3 regions of the Salmonella sp. HY31 genome follow, and region 3 is predicted to be linked to each of the others. Evidence: predicted binding sites of a transcription regulator. Region 3 holds the regulator's gene; each other region holds the start of a gene.
The links. Region 3 encodes sigma-54, which starts transcription at its own class of promoters, with help from an activator protein. Its sites were predicted from a motif close to GTTGGCACANNTTTCGCTNT; they were not measured.
Positions count from the first base shown of each region.

Region 1 (8,012 bases), 220 kb from region 3:
GGCGGAATTATCTTTCTGGTAGCGAAATTCTTCACCGCTTTTACCGATATGCTCACCGGCGTATTGCTGGATTCACGCCGTAATATTGGCGCAAAGGGAAAGTTTCGCCCTTTTATTCTGTATGCGTCATTTCCGGTGGCTCTGGTTGCTACTGCGCAATTCTTTGCCACTCACTTTACTTTACCCGTTAAAACAGCATTCGCGACGTTGCTGTTTATGTTGTTCGGTCTGTTCTACAGCCTGATGAACTGCTCATACGGCGCGATGGTCCCCGCTATTACCAAAAATCCGCATGAGCGCGCCCAGCTCGCCGCATGGCGACAAGGCGGCGCTACCATTGGCCTTCTTCTTTGTACCGTAGGTTTTATGCCCATTCAGGCGCTGTTTACCCGTTCCCCTTCGCTGGGTTATCTGGTTGCAGCAGTCATCTTTTCGGTCTGCGGGCTGTTCAGCATGTGGTGGTGCTTTAGCGGGGTGAAAGAACGGTATATCGAAACCGTGCCTGACACGCATAAACCCAGCATATTGAAATCCTTCTGCGCGATTTTTCGTAATCCGCCGCTGCTGGTGCTCTGCATCGCCAATTTGTGCACGCTGGCCGCCTTTAATATCAAACTGGCTATTCAGGTTTATTACACTCAGTACGTGCTGAACGATATTCATTTGTTGTCATGGATGGGGTTTTTCAGCATGGGCTGTATCCTGATTGGCGTCTTATTAGTCCCTGCTGCGGTAAAACGCTTCGGGAAAAAACAGGTTTATCTTGGTGGTCTGATACTGTGGGCCGTTGGCGATATCCTGAATTTTATCTGGGGTGGTACGTCATTCCTGTTTGTTATTTTCTCTTGTGTCGCGTTTTTCGGTACTGCTTTCGTCAACAGCCTGAACTGGGCGCTGGTTCCGGATACGGTTGACTACGGCGAATGGAAAACGGGTATTCGCGCTGAAGGCTCGGTTTATACGGGTTATACCTTTTTCCGCAAAATTTCCGCTGCGCTTGCTGGCTTTTTGCCAGGTATTATGCTGACGCAAATCGGTTATATCCCCAACATAGCTCAAGGTGACACCACGTTGCTTGGTTTGCGTCAGCTCATTTTTTTATGGACTTGCGGTCTTGCCATTATCGCAGCACTAACGATGGGCTTTTTTTATAAGCTCAATGAACAACGTTTCGCTTTTATTATCGAGGAAATTGCCCAACGAAAGAAAACAGGTAATCAAATTGTCGCGACTAATAATAAAAAAAGTATTTCTACTGTAAATAATTAAACGACGCTTGCCGCTTTATCCATCCCGATGGATGGCGGCTTCCCTACATTGGAGAAATGGATTTATTATGAAATATCTGAATACACTAGTGATATTAACCTCTGTAGTATCTACCTCTGTTTTTGCTGGCGCTTATGTAGAAAACCGTGAGGCTTATAACCTGGCGTCTGACCAAATGGAGTTTATGCTGCGCGTCGGCTATAACTCCGATATGGGGGCTGGGATTATGTTGACCAATACCTATACCCTACAGCGTGATGATGAATTAAAACACGGTTATAATGAGATTGAGGGCTGGTATCCGTTATTTAAACCTACAGATAAATTAACCATTCAGCCTGGGGGATTAATAAACGACAAAAGCATTGGTTCCGGCGGCGCGGTCTATCTGGATGTTAACTATAAATTCACCCCGTGGTTTAATCTTACGGTACGTAACCGATATAATCACAATAGTTATAGCTCAACCGATTTGAATGGCGAACTGGATAATAATGACAGCTATGAAATCGGTAACTACTGGAATTTTATCATTACCGACAAGTTTTCTTATACCTTTGAACCACACTATTTTTATAACGTTAATGATTTTAATAGTAGTAATGGTACGAAGCATCATTGGGAAATCACTAATACTTTCAGATACCGGATTAGCCAGAACTGGCTGCCGTACTTAGAGTTACGCTGGTTGGATCGCAATGTGGAACCCTATCATCGCGAACAAAACCAGATTCGCATTGGGGCCAAATATTTCTTCTAAACGAATGTATTAAAAAGCCGCTGAATTTCAGCGGCTTTTTTGGTGCCGGATGGCGACTTACGAGAAACTCGTATTACTCTTCTTTCGGACCACGGTTCGCACGGCGGCGATCGTTTTCCGTCAGGTGACGTTTACGGATACGGATAGAGGTTGGGGTTACTTCTACCAGTTCGTCGTCATCAATGAACTCCAGCGCTTGCTCAAGGCTCATTTTAATTGGCGGAACCAGAATAACCGCTTCATCCGTACCGGACGCACGCATGTTGGTCAGTTTCTTACCGGTCAGGCAGTTTACCGTCAGGTCGTTGGAGCGACTGTGAATACCGATAATCTGGCCTTCGTAAACTTCCGCGCCGTGACCCAGGAACAGCTTACCGCGATCCTGCAAACCGAACAGCGCAAACGCAACCGCTTTACCCTGACCGTTGGAGATCAGTACGCCGTTCTGACGCTGACCCACTTCACCCGGACGAATATCGTCGTAATGACTGAAGGTGGAGTACAGCAGACCAGTACCGGAAGTCATGGTCATGAATTCTGAACGGAAACCAATCAGCCCGCGGCTTGGGATCACGTAGTCAAGACGTACGCGACCTTTACCGTCTGGATTCATGTTTTTCAGGTCGCCTTTACGCTCGCCCAGCGCCTGCATGACAGAACCCTGATGCTGCTCTTCGACGTCCAGCGTCACGTTTTCGTAAGGCTCCTGTTTACGACCGTCGATTTCACGGAAGATAACTTTCGGACGGGAAACCGCCAGTTCGAAACCTTCACGACGCATATTTTCAATCAGCACGGACAGGTGCAGTTCGCCACGACCGGATACACGGAACGCATCCGCATCTTCGGTTTCTTCAACGCGCAACGCCACGTTATGCACCAGCTCTTTGTTCAGGCGGTCAAGAATCTGACGAGAAGTCACAAACTTACCTTCTTTACCGCAGAACGGCGAGGTGTTAACGCAGAAGAACATAGACACGGTCGGCTCATCAACGGACAGCGCCGGCAGCGCTTCAACGTTCTGCGGGTCACAGATGGTGTCGGAAATGTTCAGCTCGCCCAGACCGGTGATCGCAATGATATCGCCCGCTTCGGCGATATCACTGTCGATACGCTCCAGACCCAGATGCGTCAGTACCTTACCCACTTTCGCGTTACGGGTTTTCCCTTCACTATCGATGATAGTGACCTGCTGGTTCGGCTTCACTTTGCCGCGTTTGATGCGGCCAATGCCGATAACGCCAACGTAGTTGTTGTAGTCAAGCTGGGAGATCTGCATCTGCAACGGACCATCGAGGTCAACGTCCGGTGCCGGAACATGATCAACGATCGCCTGATACAGCGGGGTCATGTCTTCCGCCATATCTTCGTGGTCCAGACCCGCGATACCATTCAACGCTGACGCGTAGATGATCGGGAAGTCCAGTTGCTCGTCGGTCGCATCAAGGTTAACAAACAGGTCGAATACCTGGTCGACAACCCAGTCAGGGCGCGCGCCAGGGCGGTCAACTTTGTTGATAACCACAATCGGTTTCAGGCCATGAGCAAAGGCTTTTTTGGTCACGAAGCGCGTTTGCGGCATCGGGCCGTCAAATGCGTCAACCACCAGCAGCACAGAGTCAACCATGGACATGACGCGCTCTACTTCACCACCGAAGTCAGCGTGCCCGGGAGTATCAACGATGTTGATACGGTAATCATTCCATTTAATAGCGGTGTTTTTAGCGAGGATAGTAATACCACGCTCTTTCTCCAAATCGTTGGAGTCCATCACTCGCTCTTGAGTTTCGGCACGCGCGTCGAACGTACCGGATTGCTGGAGCAGCTTATCAACCAGGGTAGTTTTTCCATGGTCAACATGCGCGATGATGGCGATGTTACGCAAATTTTCGATCACAACTTTGCCTCAGGCATTAGAAATAGCGCGTTATTGTACACGGATTAATCGCACTACAAAACAGGATCACAAACATCCTCCGCAAACAAGTATTGCAGAGTCTCTTTGTGATCGCTTTCACGGAGCGTTAAAAGGGTGGCTTGCGTTCTATTGCACCAATGTGGTGCTTAATGTTCACATTAAAGCACTATTTTGGTGCAACATAGTCACCGTGGTGCAGCCCTTTTGCACGATGGTGCGCATGATAACGCCTTTTGGGGGCAATGTGAAAGTTGGCACAGATTTCGCTTTATATTTTTACGGCGACACGGCCAGCAGAATTGAAGATCTCGTTACCACGACGACCGACCATGACCAATCCGGGAGAGTACAAGTATGTCCGCTGAACACGTTTTGACGATGCTGAACGAACACGAAGTGAAGTTTGTCGATCTGCGCTTCACCGATACCAAAGGCAAAGAACAGCACGTCACGATTCCTGCTCATCAGGTAAATGCCGAATTCTTTGAAGAAGGCAAAATGTTTGACGGCTCCTCTATCGGCGGCTGGAAAGGCATTAACGAATCCGATATGGTGCTAATGCCGGATGCGTCCACTGCGGTTATCGACCCGTTCTTCGCCGACTCCACCCTGATTATCCGTTGCGATATCCTGGAACCTGGCACTCTACAAGGTTATGACCGTGACCCGCGTTCCATCGCGAAACGCGCGGAAGACTACCTGCGCGCGACCGGTATCGCCGATACCGTTCTGTTTGGGCCGGAACCTGAATTTTTCCTGTTTGACGATATCCGCTTCGGTACGTCCATTTCCGGTTCTCACGTAGCCATCGACGACATCGAAGGTGCCTGGAACTCCTCCACCCAATACGAAGGTGGCAACAAAGGCCACCGTCCGGCAGTCAAGGGGGGTTACTTCCCGGTACCGCCAGTCGACTCCGCACAGGATATCCGATCTGAAATGTGTCTGGTCATGGAGCAAATGGGCCTGGTCGTCGAAGCGCACCACCACGAAGTAGCGACCGCGGGCCAGAACGAAGTGGCAACCCGCTTTAATACCATGACCAAAAAAGCCGACGAAATTCAGATTTACAAATATGTCGTGCATAACGTGGCTCACCGCTTCGGTAAGACAGCAACCTTTATGCCAAAACCAATGTTCGGCGATAACGGTTCCGGTATGCACTGCCACATGTCGCTGGCGAAGAACGGCACCAACCTGTTCTCTGGCGACAAATATGCCGGCCTGTCTGAACAAGCGCTGTACTACATCGGCGGCGTCATCAAACACGCCAAAGCCATCAACGCCCTGGCGAACCCAACCACCAACTCCTATAAGCGTCTGGTCCCGGGTTATGAAGCGCCAGTGATGCTGGCCTACTCCGCCCGTAACCGTTCCGCCTCCATCCGTATTCCGGTGGTGGCATCTCCGAAAGCGCGCCGTATCGAAGTTCGCTTCCCGGACCCGGCGGCTAACCCGTATCTGTGCTTTGCCGCCCTGCTGATGGCCGGTCTGGACGGGATTAAGAATAAGATTCATCCGGGCGAAGCCATGGACAAAAACCTGTATGACCTGCCGCCGGAAGAAGCGAAAGAGATCCCACAGGTGGCGGGTTCTCTGGAAGAAGCGCTGAACGCGCTGGATCTGGACCGCGAGTTCCTGAAAGCAGGCGGCGTGTTCACTGATGAAGCGATCGATGCGTATATTGCGCTGCGTCGCGAAGAAGATGACCGCGTGCGTATGACCCCGCACCCGGTAGAGTTTGAGCTGTACTACAGCGTTTAAGTTGCCGTGGAAACGTTTAGCCTGTTGCTGACAGGTTTGAGGTTGATGGCAAACATTGAGATGTCCGATGGTGCAAGCTTTCGGGCCTACCGGGTAACCACCTTGTAGGCCCAATAAGGTGAAACCGCTATCCGGCACGACGTTTGTCAGCAATCTGTAGCCCATCGCACGATGGGCTTTTTTCTCCACCAACAATCTGATCTCACGCGCTTTTTAGTGGTAAAAAGCTATAATGCACTAAAATGGTGCAACCTTTTCCAGGAGACTGCTGAATGGCAACCGGCATGCAGCCCGATGCTGGGCAGATCCTCAATTCGTTAATCACCAGCGTGCTGGTGGTCGACGACGCGCTGGCAATCCATTACGCCAACCCTGCCGCGCAGCAGTTGCTCGCGCAAAGCTCACGTAAACTGTTTGGGACGCCGTTACCTGAACTGTTGAGCTATTTTTCGTTAAACATTGACCTGATGCGCGAAAGTTTAGCGGCAGGACAAGGCTTTACCGATAACGAAGTGACGCTGGTGATTGATAGTCGCTCGCATATTCTCTCTTTGACCGCCCAACGTCTACCCGACGATTTTATTCTGCTCGAAATGGCGCCGATGGATAACCAGCGCCGTCTGAGTCAGGAACAGTTGCAGCACGCACAGCAAATCGCCGCCCGCGATCTGGTGCGCGGTCTGGCGCACGAAATCAAAAATCCGCTCGGCGGCCTGCGCGGCGCGGCGCAGTTGCTCAGCAAGGCGCTGCCCGACCCGGCGCTAACGGAATATACCAGGGTCATCATTGAACAGGCTGACAGGCTACGCAACCTTGTCGATCGTTTGCTGGGGCCGCAGCACCCGGGAATGCACATTACCGAGAGCATACATAAAGTCGCAGAGCGCGTGGTGGCGCTGGTGTCGATGGAACTGCCGGATAATGTCCGGCTTATCCGCGATTACGACCCCAGTCTGCCAGAACTGCCGCATGACCCGGAACAAATTGAGCAAGTACTGCTGAATATTGTCCGCAACGCCTTGCAGGCGCTGGGGCCGGAAGGCGGCGAAATTACGCTGCGTACCCGTACCGCCTTCCAGTTAACGCTGCATGGCGAACGCTATCGCCTGGCGGCGCGTATAGACGTTGAAGACAATGGGCCGGGCATTCCTCCCCATTTACAGGATACGCTGTTCTACCCGATGGTCAGCGGTCGCGAAGGCGGCACCGGGCTTGGGTTATCTATCGCCCGCAATCTTATCGATCAACACGCCGGCAAAATTGAATTTACCAGTTGGCCGGGGCATACCGAGTTTTCGGTTTACCTGCCGATTCGGAAATAGAGGTGTTTATGCAACGAGGAATAGTCTGGGTCGTCGATGATGATAGTTCCATCCGTTGGGTGCTTGAACGTGCTCTCGCCGGGGCAGGGTTGACCTGTACCACCTTTGAGAATGGTAATGAAGTACTGGCTGCGCTGGCCAGTAAAACGCCGGACGTCTTGTTGTCGGATATCCGAATGCCGGGAATGGACGGGCTGGCGCTATTAAAGCAGATTAAACAGCGTCACCCGATGCTTCCGGTCATCATTATGACCGCGCATTCCGATTTAGATGCCGCCGTGAGCGCTTATCAGCAGGGGGCGTTTGATTATCTGCCTAAACCGTTTGATATTGATGAAGCCGTCGCTCTGGTCGAGCGGGCGATTAGCCACTATCAGGAGCAGCAGCAGCCGCGTAATATTGAGGTTAACGGCCCGACGACGGACATGATAGGTGAAGCACCCGCCATGCAGGATGTGTTTCGCATTATTGGTCGGCTGTCGCGTTCTTCGATTAGCGTGCTGATTAACGGCGAATCAGGGACCGGTAAAGAACTGGTCGCCCATGCGCTACATCGCCATAGCCCACGCGCCAAAGCGCCGTTTATCGCGCTCAATATGGCGGCCATCCCGAAGGATTTGATCGAATCCGAACTGTTTGGTCATGAGAAAGGCGCTTTTACCGGGGCGAATACCATCCGGCAGGGCCGTTTCGAGCAGGCTGACGGCGGTACTCTCTTTCTGGACGAAATTGGCGATATGCCGCTGGATGTCCAGACTCGTCTGTTACGCGTGCTGGCTGACGGACAGTTCTACCGCGTGGGCGGGTACGCGCCAGTAAAAGTGGATGTGCGCATTATCGCCGCCACCCACCAGAACCTCGAACTACGCGTTCAGGAAGGGAAATTCCGCGAAGACCTGTTCCACCGCCTGAACGTGATTCGTATCCATCTCCCGCCGTTGCGCGAGCGTCGTGAGGATATTCCGCGCCTGGCGCGCCA
Region 1 is NZ_CP170479.1:4,661,888-4,669,899, forward strand. It holds gene ACE15A_RS22320 (MFS transporter) at 1-1,269, shown strand, start outside; gene ompL (porin OmpL) at 1,337-2,029, shown strand; gene typA (ribosome-dependent GTPase TypA) at 2,103-3,926, opposite strand; gene glnA (glutamate--ammonia ligase) at 4,302-5,711, shown strand; gene glnL (nitrogen regulation protein NR(II)) at 5,984-7,033, shown strand; gene glnG (nitrogen regulation protein NR(I)) at 7,042-8,012, shown strand, end outside.
Region 1: glnA (glutamate--ammonia ligase) is a predicted target of sigma-54. The motif match lies at 4,198-4,217, and genes of this name have one in related genera.

Region 2 (8,012 bases), 610 kb from region 3:
ATTACCGTCGCCGTTATCGCCTGGTGCGCACAACTGGCGCTGGGCGGCTGGCAGATCTCCCGCTTTAATCGGGCTTTCGATAAACTTAGCCAGCAGGGGCGGGTCGGCGTCGGGCGCTCCGGCGGGCGTTTTAAGCCTCGGGTGGTGGTTGCCGTGGCGCTGGACGAACAGCAACGGGTAACGGACACTTTATTGATGAAAGGCCTCACGGTATTCGCCAGACCGGTTAAAATTGCCGCAATGCAAGGAAAACATTTGCATGAATTACAGCCTGATGTGATCTTTCCCCATGATTCGCTCGCGCAGAATGCACTATCATTGGCGCTTAAACTGAAACATGGGTAATTTCGTTGTGAATGCGAATAGCTTGCGAAATTATCATTTTGCAACCAATACCCTAAATAATTCGAGTTGCAGGAAGGCGGCGACGCAGCGAATCCCCAGGTGCGTACATCAGTACGTGACCGGGGTGAGCGAGGACAAATTGGCAAGGCCGATTTGAACGCCGCTTGCGGCGGCCCTTTAGGGCGAGGCCCGGAGGACCGAGTCATGCCAACGCACATACAACTTGAAGTATGACGGGTAAATAGATAAGTCAGGGTAATCACGCCTATGAAACCTCGTCAGCGTCAGGCCGCGATTCTGGAGCACCTGCAAAAACAGGGAAAATGCTCGGTTGAAGAACTGGCCCAGTACTTTGACACAACAGGCACCACTATCCGCAAAGATCTGGTCATTCTGGAAAATGCCGGAACCGTCATCCGTACCTATGGCGGCGTGGTGTTGAATAAAGAAGAGTCCGATCCGCCTATTGATCACAAAACGCTTATCAATACCCACAAAAAAGCGCTGATAGCCGCAACCGCCGTGAAATATATCCATGACGGCGACTCCATTATTCTGGATGCAGGAAGCACAGTGTTACAGATGGTGCCGTTGCTTTCGCGTTTTAGCAACATCACGGTTATGACCAACAGCCTGCATATTGTCAACGCGCTATCGGAACTGGACAACGAACAAACTATCCTGATGCCCGGCGGCACCTTCCGTAAAAAATCGGCGTCGTTTCACGGTCAGCTAGCGGAAAACGCCTTTGAACAGTTCACCTTTGATAAACTTTTCATGGGGACTGACGGTATTGACCTGAACGCTGGCGTGACCACGTTTAACGAGGTTTACACCGTCAGTAAGGCAATGTGCAATGCCGCACGCGAGGTGATTCTGATGGCGGACTCCTCAAAATTTGGTCGTAAAAGCCCCAATGTGGTGTGCAGTCTGGAAAGCGTCGACAAACTGATCACGGACGCCGGTATCGATCCGGTATTTCGTCAGGCGCTGGAAGAGAAAGGGATTACCGTTATCATAACCGGAGAAACCAATGAGTGATGCACTACTAAATGCGGGCCGTCAGACCTTAATGCTGGAGTTACAGGAAGCCAGCCGTCTGCCGGAGCGCCTGGGCGATGATTTTGTCCGCGCCGCCAATATCATTATTCACTGTGAAGGCAAAGTGATCGTTTCCGGTATTGGCAAGTCAGGCCATATTGGTAAAAAAATCGCCGCGACGCTTGCCAGTACCGGTACTCCCGCTTTTTTTGTTCATCCTGCGGAAGCGCTACATGGCGATCTGGGGATGATTGAAAGCCGTGACGTGATGTTATTTATTTCCTATTCCGGCGGCGCAAAAGAACTCGACCTCATCATCCCGCGTCTGGAAGATAAATCCGTCGCGCTGCTGGCGATGACCGGTAAACCTCACTCTCCGCTGGGGCGAGCGGCAAAAGCCGTTCTGGATATTTCCGTCGAGCGTGAAGCCTGCCCGATGCATCTGGCGCCGACGTCCAGTACCGTCAACACGCTGATGATGGGCGATGCGCTGGCGATGGCAGTAATGCAGGCGCGCGGTTTTAACGAAGAAGATTTCGCCCGTTCGCATCCGGCTGGCGCACTGGGCGCGCGTTTACTTAATAATGTGCATCACCTGATGCGCCAGGGCGATGCAATACCGCAGGTAATGCTCACCACCAGCGTGATGGATGCAATGCTGGAACTTAGTCGTACCGGGCTGGGGCTGGTGGCGGTTTGCGATGAGCAACATATTGTGAAAGGCGTCTTTACCGACGGCGACCTGCGTCGCTGGCTGGTGAGCGGCGGTGCGCTCAGCACGCCGGTAAGCGAAGCCATGACGCCCAACGGAATTACGCTCCAGGCGCAAAGCCGCGCCATTGACGCCAAAGAGATCCTGATGAAGCGCAAAATCACCGCCGCGCCGGTGGTCGATGAAAACGGTAAACTCACCGGCGCCATTAACCTGCAGGATTTTTACCAGGCAGGCATTCTCTAATCCTTCAGTCCCAGACGCTTCGCCAGCCGGTGCAGGTTGGCGACGTCGGTTTCCAGCGCCCGCGCGCTGGCCGCCCAATTGTGATTATTTTGCGCCAGCGCCTGGCGAATCATCTCTCGCTGGAAGTTCTCCGTCGATTCACGCAAATTGCGGCAGGTCGGCAGCGCCAGATCGCTTTCCGCAGGCGGCGTGGGTAAAACGTCATCTGACAAGGCAAAATGCTGTGCCTCCAGTACCACCTCCCCCCCTGCCCGGGTCGCTCTCGCCAGCACGACCGCACGGTGAATGGCATGTTCCAGCTCCCGAACGTTGCCTGGCCAGCCATAGTTGAGCAAATGACGGCGCGCGCCGGGACTCAGCACCACACGGGACAGCCCCAGCCGCAGTCGGCACTGCTCGCAAAAATAGCCCGCCAGTAACACCACATCATCGCCGCGCTCGCGCAGCGGCGGCACAAAGAGCGGGAAAACGCTCAGGCGATGGAACAGGTCAGCGCGAAAACGCCCCGCCAGCACCTCCTCTCGCAGGTCTCGGTTGGTCGCCGCCAACACCCGCACATCCACGCGCAGGCTGCGATCGTCGCCGACGCGTTGAATATCGCCATACTGCAATACGCGCAGTAGCTTGGCCTGTAGCGCCAGCGACAGTTCGCCAATCTCATCCAGAAACAGCGTACCCCTGTCGGCCATTTCGAACTTTCCGCTACGGTGGCTGATGGCGCCGGTAAATGCGCCTTTTACATGACCAAACAGCTCGCTTTCCGCCACACTTTCCGGCAGCGCGGCGCAGTTGAGATAGATCAGCGGATTGACCGCTCTGGGGGAGCCCTGATGAATAGCTTTCGCTACAAGCTCTTTACCGGTCCCCGTTTCCCCCCCGATCAACACGTTAAGATCGGAGCTCGCCACAATCTCGATCTCTTTTTTCAACTGCATCATCGCCGGCGACAGGCCGATCATGTGCGTCTCTTTTCTCGGTTCGAACGCGTCAGACGCCCCCGGCAGTATGTTCTGGCTTTCCAGTTGTTCAATCAATAGCGCATTACTCAATGCCCCGGCGGTCAGCGCGGCGATAAGCCGCAGCTCTTCATCGCTGAATACCTCGAACTGCTCCGGCGTCATGGCATCAAGGGTCAGCGCGCCGATGAAGTTCTGTCCGGCAAACAACGGCAGACCAACACAGGCGTGGACTTTCAGGCTTTCCTGTCCGGGAATCAACCCGTCATACGGATCGGGCAAATCGCTATCGGCCGGAAAACGCACCACGTCCCCCGCACGGGCGATGGCCTCCAGGCGTGGATGCCCTTCCAGGGTAAAACGTCTGCCGAGAACGTCCTGCGCCAGGCCGTCAATCGCCAGTGGAATAAATTGTCGTGATTCATAACGCAACAGCGCCGAGGCGTCGCACGCCAGCACCTGACGCAGCGTAGTAATCAGCCGCTGAAAACGATCCTGATGCCCAATGCCGCGTTGTAACTCAATGGCGATGCCCGCCAATACCTCCACGGAAAAACTCATGGCTACCTCATTGTCATTTTGACAATACATAGTGTCATATTGACAGTACTATTTATAGTCTTTTTGACTACATCAAAAATATAAAATCATTATAATTTCATATAAATCAATTAGATGAAAAGTTGGCACACTACCTGCAATAAGCAAAACACTTTTTGCAAACGTTGAATGAATTGAGGTGGTTATGTCTATTCTGGTTAAAAATAATATTCATTGGGTTGGCCAGCGCGACTGGGAAGTCCGTGATTTTCACGGAACCGAATACAAAACGCTGCGCGGCAGCAGCTATAACAGCTATCTCATTCGTGAAGAAAAGAATGTGCTGATCGATACCGTCGATCATAAGTTTAGCCGTGAGTTTGTGCAAAATCTGCGCAGTGAAATCGACCTCGCGGACATCGACTACATCATCATTAACCATGCCGAAGAAGACCATGCGGGCGCACTGACCGAACTGATGGCGCAGATCCCGGACGCGCCTATCTACTGTACCGCCAACGCCATTGATTCTATCAACGGCCATCACCATCACCCGGAATGGAATTTTAAGGTGGTGAAAACCGGCGATACGCTGGATATCGGCAACGGCAAGCAGTTAATCTTCGTAGAAACGCCGATGCTGCACTGGCCGGACAGCATGATGACCTATATGACTGGCGACGCGGTGCTGTTCAGTAACGACGCCTTCGGCCAGCACTACTGCGACGAACGCCTGTTCAACGACGAAGTTGACCAGACCGAACTGTTTGAACAATGCCAGCGCTACTATGCCAATATCCTGACGCCGTTCAGCCGTCTGGTAACGCCAAAAATTACCGAAATCCTCGGCTTCAACCTGCCGGTGGACATGATTGCGACCTCACACGGCGTGGTATGGCGCGACAACCCAATGCAAATCGTGGAGCTGTATCTGAAATGGGCGGCAGATTATCAGGAAGATCGTATCACTATTTTCTACGACACCATGTCGAACAATACTCGCATGATGGCGGATGCCATCGCGCAGGGTATCAACGAAGTGGACCCGAACGTGGCGGTCAAAATCTTTAACGTCGCCCGCAGCGATAAAAATGAAATTCTGACCAACGTGTTCCGTTCGAAAGGCGTGCTGGTCGGCACTTCTACCATGAACAACGTGATGATGCCGAAAATCGCTGGTCTGGTGGAAGAGATGACTGGTCTGCGCTTTCGCAACAAACGCGCCAGCGCCTTCGGTTCTCATGGCTGGAGCGGCGGCGCGGTGGATCGACTGTCCACGCGCTTACAGGATGCCGGTTTTGAAATGTCCCTGAGTCTGAAAACGAAATGGCGTCCGGATCTGGATGCGCTGGAGTTGTGCCGTCAGCACGGTCGCGACATCGCGCGTCAGTGGGCGCTTGCTCCGCTGCCGGAAACCACGCAGAAAACCACGCCAGCCGAAGAAATCACAGCCTGCGCCGCCGCAGACCTCGGCCCTAAAATGCAATGCAGCGTATGCCAGTGGATTTACGACCCTGCGCTGGGTGAACCATTGCAGGATGTCGCGCCGGGTACGCCGTGGAGCGACGTGCCGGATAACTTCCTGTGCCCGGAATGTTCATTAGGTAAAGACGTATTCGACGTACTGGCGACGGAGGCAAAATGAGTCGGGGGATCATAATTATTGGCTCGGGCTTCGCCGCCCGCCAGCTCGTCAAAAATATCCGTAAACAAGATGCGAATGTGCCGTTAACCCTGATTGCGGCGGACAGCATGGATGAGTACAACAAGCCCGATCTCAGCCACGTTATCAGCCAGTCGCAGCGCGCCGATGATCTCACCCGCCAGTTAGCGGGGGAATTCGCTGAACAGTTTAATCTGCGCCTGTTCCCGCATACCTGGGTTGCTGACATTGATGCCGATGCCCATGTGGTGAAAAGTCAGGATAAGCAGTGGCAGTACGACAAGCTGGTACTGGCGATCGGGGCGGCGGCCTTTGTGCCGCTGATTGCAGGACGTGAGTTAATGCTTACTCTGAATAGCCAGCAGGAGTACCGCGCCTGTGAGACACAACTGCGCGACGCGCAGCGGGTGCTGATTGTCGGCGGCGGCCTCATTGGCAGTGAATTAGCGATGGATTTCTGCCGCGCCGGGAAAACGGTAACGCTGATGGATAACGCCGCCAGCCTTCTCGCCTCACTGATGCCACCGGAAGTGAGCAGCCGCTTACAACATCGCCTGACCGATATGGGGGTGCACCTGCTGCTGAAATCGCAGTTGCAAAAACTGGAGAAAACCGAAGCCGGTATCCGCGCTACGCTGGCAAGCCAGCGTAGCATCGAGGTGGATGCGGTGATTGCCGCCACCGGCTTACGCCCGGAAACCGCTCTGGCGCGCCGCGCCGGGGTAGTCATCAACCGCGGCGTCTGCGTGGATAGCTATCTACAGACCAGTCACCCGGATATTTATGCGATCGGCGACTGCGCGGAGATCAACGGTCAGGTGCTGCCCTTCCTGCAACCGATCCAGTTAAGCGCGATGTACCTGGCGAAAAATCTGCTTGGCGGCAACGCGCCGCTGAAGCTACCGGCGATGCTGGTCAAAGTCAAAACGCCGGAACTGCCGCTGCATCTGGCGGGAGAAACTCAGCGCCGCGATTTGAGCTGGCATATTACCGCAGAATCTGACGGTATGATTGCCAAAGGCATGAGCGGAGAAGGCCAACTACGCGCCTTTGTGGTGAGTGAAGACCGCATGAAAGAGGCGTTCACTCTGCTGAAATCATTACCGGTGTAAATGTCTGATGCCGGATGGTGAAGGCGGGTAAAACACAATGCGCCACCGGTACGCAACCGCAGGCCGGATAAAACGCTATGCGTCGCCATCCGGCCTGTTTCATCAGGCCAACCTGCGCGCCGCCGCAATGACCCCTTGCCCCAACGATAATCCGCCATCGCCCGCCGGTAACCGCTGCGGAAATAACAAATTAAAATCAGAAAGGTAAAAGGCAAGACGCGCGCGCAGTAAGCGGTTGTGTATCACCCCGCCGCTGAAGACCAGAGTAGTTATCCCCCGCGCCGTAGCCTGTTGGCGCATTAGCGTGGCAAACCCGCACGCCAGCGCATCATGAAAAGCCCAGGCGCGTTGCGCGGGCGCGGCCTGCCAGTTCAACCATTGCCGCCAGAAAACGGCTACGTCCAGTTGAGCGCCGTTAAGCGGCATCGTTACCGAATGCTCAACGTTAGCGCATTGAGAGGCCAGCGCCTCCAGCGCGCAGGCGGCCTCGCCCTCATAGCTAAGCGATGCTGGCGCGCAGCGAAGCGCGGCGGCCACCGCGTCAAACAACCGCCCGCAGGAAGAGGCCAACGGGGCATTGACGCCGCGCTCAATGGCACGCGCCAGGACATTCCAGTTTTGCTGTTGCAGCCCCGCTGTCTCCGGGTAATCCTGCCAGTCCGGCACAAAGCGCAGGCACTGCGCTAACAGATTACGCCACGGCTGTTTGGCAGCCAGATCGCCTCCCGGCAGCGCCACGGCGGGTAACCCCCCTAAATGTTCGCATTCGCGATAATTGACCCGCAGACATTCTCCACCCCATAGCGCGCCATTCTCGCCCATCCCGATACCGTCTACCGTCAGGGCAATCACCTCTCCGCCGTCCAGCGGCCAACCATGCTCGGCCAGGCAAGCCGCCGCATGGGCATGATGGTGTAACACAGTCTCAGTCGGCAGACACATCTCACTGGCCCACTGACTGGAAACATAACCCGGATGCGCATCACAGACGATACGCTCTGGCGTAAAATCGTAGATTGACTGGATCAGGCGCAATGCCTCGCGCCACTGCGCCTGGATACCATCATCGCTGAGATCGCCCAAATGTTGGCTGACAACCGCCTGTTCGCCGCGTACCAGACAAAACGTGTTTTTCAGATCCGCGCCCAGACAAAGTATCGGCGGCACATCGTGAAATCCGGGCGGCAACGCAATCGCGTCCGGCACGTATCCCCGCGAACGACGCAGCATTTCACCGCTGTCGCGCACGACAGAGTCGTCCATGCGCTGTACAATGTCGCGATTGTGCAACAAAAAACCATCGGCAATTTCGTGTAAATCGTCCAGCGCCTGTTCGTTGGTGATGGCGGGTGGTCTGCCGCTCAGGTTGCCGGATGTCATCACCAGCGGGTCATTGA
Region 2 is NZ_CP170479.1:3,832,311-3,840,322, forward strand. It holds gene gutM (transcriptional regulator GutM) at 1-345, shown strand, start outside; gene srlR (glucitol operon DNA-binding transcriptional repressor SrlR) at 613-1,386, shown strand; gene gutQ (arabinose-5-phosphate isomerase GutQ) at 1,379-2,344, shown strand; gene norR (nitric oxide reductase transcriptional regulator NorR) at 2,341-3,861, opposite strand; gene norV (anaerobic nitric oxide reductase flavorubredoxin) at 4,046-5,485, shown strand; gene norW (NADH:flavorubredoxin reductase NorW) at 5,482-6,615, shown strand; gene hypF (carbamoyltransferase HypF) at 6,718-8,012, opposite strand, start outside.
Region 2: norV (anaerobic nitric oxide reductase flavorubredoxin) is a predicted target of sigma-54. The motif match lies at 3,983-4,002, and genes of this name have one in related genera.

Region 3 (8,012 bases):
CTGTATGGCCATGTTGAAGTCAACGCCCTGGTGCCTGACGCTCAATTACGCAGAATTACCACCGATAACGCGCAAATTAATCTGGTGACGCAGGACGTTACTTCGAACGATCTGGTGACGTTATACGGCACAACATTTAACTCCAGCGGACTGAAAATGCGCGGTAACTTACGCAGCAAGAACGCCGAGCTGATTGAAAAGGTTAGAACCTCTTATGAAATTCAAAACAAACAAACTCAGCCTTAATCTTATGCTTGCCGGCTCGCTGCTGGCCGCCAGCATTCCGGCATTCGCCGTCACGGGCGATACCGAGCAGCCTATTCATATTGACTCGGATCAACAGTCGCTGGATATGCAAGGCAACGTCGTGACCTTTACGGGCAACGTGGTGATGACCCAGGGCACGATTAAGATCAACGCCGATAAAGTCGTTGTTACCCGCCCTGGCGGCGAGCAAGGGAAAGAGGTGATCGACGGTTACGGCAATCCGGCCACCTTCTACCAGATGCAGGACAACGGTAAACCGGTGAAAGGCCACGCTTCACATATGCATTACGAACTGGCAAAAGATTTTGTGGTGCTGACCGGCAACGCTTATCTGGAACAGCTTGACAGCAACATTACTGGCGACAAAATCACCTATTTGGTGAAAGAGCAGAAAATGCAGGCCTTCAGCGAGAAAGGCAAACGCGTCACCACCGTTCTGGTGCCGTCGCAGTTGCAAGACAAAAACAAAGGCCAGACTCCGGCGCAAAAGAAGAGTAACTAATTCGTTATGGCAACATTAACTGCAAAGAATCTGGCGAAGGCCTATAAAGGCCGTCGCGTAGTGGAAGATGTCAGTCTGACCGTTAACTCCGGGGAGATTGTCGGTCTGCTCGGTCCAAACGGCGCAGGTAAAACCACCACCTTTTATATGGTCGTCGGTATCGTGCCGCGTGACGCGGGCAATATCATCATTGATGATGAAGATATCAGTCTGCTGCCGCTGCACGCGCGCGCGCGCCGCGGTATCGGCTATTTGCCGCAGGAAGCCTCTATTTTCCGCCGTCTCAGCGTATTTGATAACCTGATGGCGGTACTGCAAATTCGTGACGATTTGACCGCAGAACAGCGAGAAGACCGCGCCAACGAGCTGATGGAAGAGTTTCATATTGAGCATCTGCGCGACAGCATGGGACAGGCGCTGTCCGGTGGTGAACGCCGTCGTGTAGAAATTGCCCGCGCGTTGGCCGCTAATCCCAAATTTATCCTGCTGGATGAACCCTTTGCCGGCGTTGACCCGATTTCCGTTATCGACATCAAACGCATTATCGAACATCTGCGCGATAGCGGGCTCGGGGTGCTGATCACCGACCATAATGTCCGTGAGACGCTGGCAGTCTGTGAACGCGCCTATATCGTAAGCCAGGGCCACCTTATCGCCCACGGTACGCCGACAGAAATCCTGCAAGACGAACACGTTAAGCGTGTATATCTTGGGGAAGACTTCAGACTCTGATAGGGTAGAGGGCTATGCTGCTCTAGCGGGAGAAAACGACTCTGAATATGAAGCAAGGTTTGCAACTCAGGCTTAGCCAACAACTGGCGATGACGCCTCAGCTACAACAGGCCATCCGTCTGTTGCAGTTGTCTACGCTGGAACTTCAGCAGGAACTCCAGCAAGCGCTGGAAAATAACCCGCTGCTTGAGCAAACCGATCTTCATGACGAAATCGACACTCAGCAACCTCAGGATGACGATCCTCTCGATACCGCAGATGCGCTCGAACAGAAAGAGATGCCGGAAGAGCTGCCGCTTGACGCCAGTTGGGATGAAATTTACACCGCCGGGACGCCATCCGGCCCCAGCGGCGATTATATCGATGATGAACTGCCCGTCTATCAGGGCGAAACGACGCAGTCGTTGCAGGATTATCTGATGTGGCAGGTTGAGCTAACGCCCTTCTCGGACACCGATCGCGCCATTGCGACATCCATTGTCGATGCGGTAGATGATACCGGTTATCTCACCGTATCCCTGGATGAAATTCGCGAAAGCATGGGCGATGAAGAGGTAGATCTTGATGAAGTCGAAGCCGTCCTGAAGCGTATTCAGCGTTTTGATCCGGTGGGCGTTGCGGCGAAAGATCTTCGCGACTGTCTGCTGATCCAGCTTTCACAATTCGACAAATCCACGCCGTGGCTGGAAGAGGCGCGGCTCATTATCTGCGATCACCTTGATCTGCTGGCCAACCACGATTTCCGCACGTTGATGCGCGTTACCCGACTGAAAGAAGAGGTACTGAAAGAGGCGGTAAACCTGATTCAGTCGCTCGATCCCAGACCCGGTCAGTCGATCCAGACCGGCGAGCCGGAGTACGTTATCCCGGATGTGCTGGTACGCAAGCATAACGGCCGCTGGACGGTGGAGCTTAATAGCGACAGTATTCCCCGTTTACAGATTAACCAGCACTATGCCGCCATGTGCAACAGCGCGCGCAACGATACCGACAGCCAGTTCATCCGCAGTAATTTACAGGATGCGAAGTGGCTGATAAAAAGCCTTGAAAGCCGCAACGACACGCTGCTGCGTGTCAGTCGCTGCATCGTCGAGCAACAGCAAGCCTTTTTTGAACAGGGCGAAGAATATATGAAACCGATGGTACTGGCGGATATCGCCCAGGCCGTCGAGATGCACGAATCCACCATATCCCGCGTGACCACGCAGAAGTATCTGCACAGCCCGCGCGGTATTTTTGAACTCAAATATTTCTTTTCCAGCCACGTCAATACCGAAGGCGGAGGCGAAGCCTCTTCCACCGCGATTCGCGCGCTGGTGAAGAAGTTAATTGCGGCGGAAAACCCCGCGAAACCGCTGAGCGACAGCAAGTTAACCTCTCTGCTGTCAGAACAGGGTATCATGGTGGCGCGCCGCACTGTTGCGAAGTACCGAGAGTCTTTATCCATTCCGCCGTCAAACCAACGCAAACAGCTGGTTTGACCCAACCGATAAGGAAGACACTATGCAGCTCAATATCACCGGACATAACGTCGAAATTACTGAAGCCCTGCGTGAATTTGTGACGACGAAATTCGCCAAACTTGAACAGTATTTTGAGCGGATTAATCAGGTATACGTGGTGTTGAAAGTGGAGAAGGTCACGCACATCTCGGATGCGACGCTACACGTTAACGGCGGCGAAATTCACGCCAGCGCGGAAGGCCAGGATATGTATGCCGCCATTGACGGCTTGATTGATAAACTGGCAAGGCAGTTAACCAGGCATAAAGATAAACTGAAACAACACTAATTGTCCGGGCAGTTAGCCAGTGCAGGACGGCCTGTTGTGTGACACAACGGGCCATTTGTACAGTTAGCGCTCCGAACCTGGCCATCAACCTGACAGGACAGGTTCTTAGGTGAAATTATGATAAATAACGATACGACTCTACAACTGAGCAGTGTACTTAACCAGGAGTGTACGCGTAGCGGCGTTCATTGTCAGAGTAAGAAACGCGCGCTGGAAATCATCAGCGAACTGGCGGCAAAACAGCTCAGTTTACCTCCTCAGGTCGTGTTTGAAGCCATTCTGACACGCGAAAAAATGGGCAGTACCGGTATTGGTAATGGTATCGCCATCCCGCACGGGAAACTGGAAGAAGATACCTTACGCGCCGTCGGCGTGTTCGTTCAGCTCGAAACGCCTATCGCGTTCGATGCCATCGATAACCAGCCGGTCGATCTCCTCTTCGCCCTGCTGGTGCCCGCCGATCAGACTAAAACGCATCTGCATACGCTGTCGCTGGTCGCGAAACGTCTGGCGGATAAAACGATCTGCCGCCGCCTGCGCGCGGCGCTGAATGATGAAGAGCTGTATCAAATCATTACTGACACCGAAGGTGAGCAGAATGAGGCATAACAACTCAATGGCATTTCTTTCTGTCGTTGTGAGGAGAAACGGTACATGGTACTGATGATCGTCAGCGGGCGTTCCGGATCAGGTAAATCTGTCGCTCTACGCGCGCTGGAAGATATGGGTTTTTACTGCGTGGATAACCTTCCCGTCGTGCTGTTGCCCGATCTGGCGCGAACACTGGCCGATCGCCAGATTTCCGCCGCCGTCAGCATTGATGTGCGCAATATGCCTGAATCACCTGAGATTTTTGAACAGGCGATGAATAATCTGCCTGACGCTTTCTCGCCGCAATTGCTGTTTCTTGACGCCGACCGCAATACCTTGATTCGCCGCTACAGCGACACGCGACGTCTGCATCCGCTTTCCAGCAAAAACCTTTCTTTAGAGAGTGCGATCGATAAAGAGAGCGACCTGCTGGAGCCATTACGTTCTCGTGCGGATCTAATCGTCGACACTTCGGAAATGTCCGTTCATGAGCTGGCGGAGATGCTGCGTACCCGGCTGTTGGGCAAACGCGAGCGCGAACTGACGATGGTATTTGAGTCCTTCGGCTTTAAACATGGTATCCCGATCGATGCGGACTATGTGTTCGATGTTCGCTTCCTGCCCAACCCGCACTGGGACCCAAAACTGCGCCCCATGACCGGGCTTGATAAGCCGGTAGCCGCATTTCTTGACCGGCACACAGAAGTTCACAATTTTATCTATCAAACTCGCAGCTATCTTGAGCTATGGTTACCGATGCTGGAGACCAACAACCGCAGCTACCTTACCGTCGCTATTGGTTGTACCGGCGGGAAACACCGTTCGGTGTATATTGCAGAACAGCTGGCAGACTACTTCCGCTCGCGCGGTAAAAACGTCCAGTCTCGCCATCGCACGCTGGAAAAACGCAAAACATGACCGTAAAGCAAACTGTTGAAATTACCAATAAGCTGGGCATGCATGCCCGGCCTGCCATGAAGCTTTTCGAACTGATGCAGGGTTTTGACGCCGAGGTGCTATTACGCAATGACGAAGGCACCGAAGCGGAAGCGAACAGCGTCATCGCGCTGTTAATGCTCGATTCAGCCAAAGGACGCCAGATAGAAATTGAAGCCACCGGCCCGCAAGAAGTTGAAGCGTTGGCGGCGGTTATCGCTCTGTTCAATTCCGGCTTTGACGAAGACTAAGCCTCCCCCTCTATTCCATATTTCCCCCACGCCGTCCCGGTATTTGATGACAGCCAACCCAAAGCCGGGCATGTTACGCCTGCCAATTGTCCCGCAGTCCCACCCTTTCGTAAGATTTGTACATTTCGTGCGTTTTACCTATGCATAAAAACATTAAGAAAACCTTAAAAATTTCGTTTAGGTTTTATTTAAATTCTTTGTCCATACTAAATTTATGTGAATAAAATTTTCCAGGACTCGCCATGATCCCCTTATCCGAACAGACTCCGCTGGGCGCCGGTCGACATCGTAAATGCTATATGCACCCGGATAATGCCCGGCGCTGCATAAAGGTTATTTACAACCGTGAGCACGGCGGCGATAAAGAGATTCGGCGTGAACTGAGCTACTATGCGCGTCTGTCCCGCTACCTGACAGACTGGAGCGCTATCCCCCGTTATTACGGCACGGTGGAAACCGATTGCGGTACTGGCTATGTCTACGACATGATTACCGATTTCAACGGCGCGCCATCTATCACCCTGACCGAGTTCGCTGCGCAATGCCGTTATGAAGAGGATGTCGCCGTCCTGCGCCAGCTACTGAAGAAACTGAAACGTTACCTGTTTGATAATCATATTGTGACAATGTCGCTGAAGCCGCAAAACGTCCTGTGCCAGCGAATCAGCGAGTCAGAAGTAGTGCCGGTGGTTTGTGACAATCTGGGTGAAAGTACCTTTATCCCGCTAGCGACCTGGTCAACATGGTGCTGTGAACGCAAACTGGAGAGAGTGTGGCAGCGGTTTATCGCCCAGCCTGCGCTGGTCGTTGCCCTGGAGAGGAACGCGCAGCCAAAAGACAAGAAAGGGCTGGCGCTCACTTCGCGCGAAGCTTAATGGCCTGTGCTTATCAGGCCTGGACGACACGGATCGTAGGCCGGATAAGACGTTCACGTCGCCATCCGGCAAAATCAATTAAGCTGGTTGCGCGTCATAAAAGCTTCCCCGCCCAGTTGGCGCATCTGGCGCAATATCCACGCCTGTCGACTACGCACATAGCCGGAAGGCGCATTCGCCTTATAGCGTAACGGATTTGGCAATACGGCCGCCAGCAACGCGGCTTCGGGCATACTTAAGCGGCTGGCGGGCTTATTGAAATATCGCCAGGCCGCAGCCTCCACGCCGAAAATACCATCGCCAAACTCCGCGATATTCAGATAAACCGTGAGGATGCGCTTTTTGCTCCAGACGGTTTCAATGCCCAGAGTCAGCCCGGCCTCCAGACCTTTGCGCACCCAACTTCGTCCATCCCATAAAAAGAGATTTTTCGCCGTTTGCTGCGAAAGCGTGGAGGCGCCACGAATACGGCTCTCATTCCGCTCATTATGCGCCAGCGCTTTTTCAATCGCCGGAACATCAAAGCCCCAATGCTCAGGGAACTTCTGGTCTTCCGCCGCAATTACCGCCAGCCCCATCCACGGCGAGATATCTGCCATGCTGACCCAGTCAGAACGCGCCACATACCCGAACTCTCCGCTCAGCCAGGCGCTAATCTGCCGTTCCGCCATCACCGCCGAAAAAGGCACCGGAACCACGCTAAACAGAGCAATACCGCCGCCCCAAAAGACGGCGAGCGCAACAAGAGTACGTAAAAGTAGACGGCGCAAAAACGTTAACGGCGCGATGCGTCGTTTGCTCATTCCGCCAGAACCAGCACGCGCGACACTAATTTATCAATGCCGCTTGCCGCCTGGGCGATATCCTGTGCCAACATATAGGCAGGGGTGGTCACGACCTTGTTATCCTCGTCCACAACGATATCATCAACCGGGCAAGGTACGTGTTCGGCGCCCATCTCTTCAAGTACTTCAGCGGTATCAATATCCGTCCCTATCGTCAGACGTAACGGGAAGTCAAAGATTTTCGGCAACATTGCGGGCGCGATACAGATGAATCCCAGCGGCTTGCCGGTCTGGTGCATGGCCTTCGCCAGCGCGGCTAAATCGCTATCCACACGGCATTCGCTCCCCCGGCTGGCGAAATTACTCAGGTTCTTCGCCGCGCCGAAACCACCAGGCACAATGAGCGCATCCAGTTCCTCTGGCTGAGCCTGGGACAGGGGACGAATCTCGCCCCGCGTAATACGCGCCGCCTCAATCAGGACATTACGCGTTTCCGCCATCGCTTCGCCGGTCAGGTGATTAATGACATCCGCTTGTGGTTTATCCGGCGCGAAGCAGACAGCCTGCGCGCCGCTGCGGGCAATGGCCAACAACGTCAGAACGGCCTCATGAATTTCGGCGCCGTCATAGACGCCGCATCCGCTGAGCACTACGCCAATTTTTTTCATGGTGAACATCCTCCTGCAACCGACTCAAGCCCATTAATAATTTTGATTAAAATGCTACGCTTCACACATTTAAATGATTCATGTAACAAATCATTTAGGATTTGCTATCTTAACTGCGTGCGGCCTGAAAATAGGACTGCGCCTTTTACATCATCATAATAAGCACGGCGCAGCCACGATTTCCCTGGTGTTGGCGCAGTATTCGCGCACCCCGGTCAAACCGGGGTCATTTTTTTTCCGCGTTTGCCACCCAGGCTTTCAGCACCGCGACGTCGTGCTGCCACTCCTGCTTCATCTCTTCAATCCATTCTGCGACGTTATCTTCCCAGGCGGGAAGATCCGGCGACTGGATTTGCTGGCCAAGCTGCTGCAGATGACGCAGCCCTACCGAACCGGCGGCGCCTTTAATCTTATGCCCTTCCTCAACGACGCCTTTTTTGTCACGCGCCGTCAGATTGGACTCCAGCACGCTTAAATAGCCAGGCATCATTTTTTCAAACACTGCGAGACCGTCGGTGATCAATTTAGGCCCGACCAGCTCGATGTACTGTTCCAGCATCGGGATATCCAGCAGCGCTTGCGCTTTATCGCTCTCTTCAGGCGTCACGGTACTC
Region 3 is NZ_CP170479.1:4,441,845-4,449,856, forward strand. It holds gene lptC (LPS export ABC transporter periplasmic protein LptC) at 1-246, shown strand, start outside; gene lptA (lipopolysaccharide ABC transporter substrate-binding protein LptA) at 215-769, shown strand; gene lptB (LPS export ABC transporter ATP-binding protein) at 776-1,501, shown strand; gene rpoN (RNA polymerase factor sigma-54) at 1,549-2,982, shown strand; gene hpf (ribosome hibernation promoting factor) at 3,005-3,292, shown strand; gene ptsN (PTS IIA-like nitrogen regulatory protein PtsN) at 3,410-3,901, shown strand; gene rapZ (RNase adapter RapZ) at 3,947-4,801, shown strand; gene npr (PTS phosphocarrier protein NPr) at 4,798-5,070, shown strand; gene yrbL (PhoP regulatory network protein YrbL) at 5,313-5,945, shown strand; gene mtgA (monofunctional biosynthetic peptidoglycan transglycosylase) at 6,020-6,748, opposite strand; gene elbB (isoprenoid biosynthesis glyoxalase ElbB) at 6,745-7,398, opposite strand; gene arcB (aerobic respiration two-component sensor histidine kinase ArcB) at 7,625-8,012, opposite strand, start outside.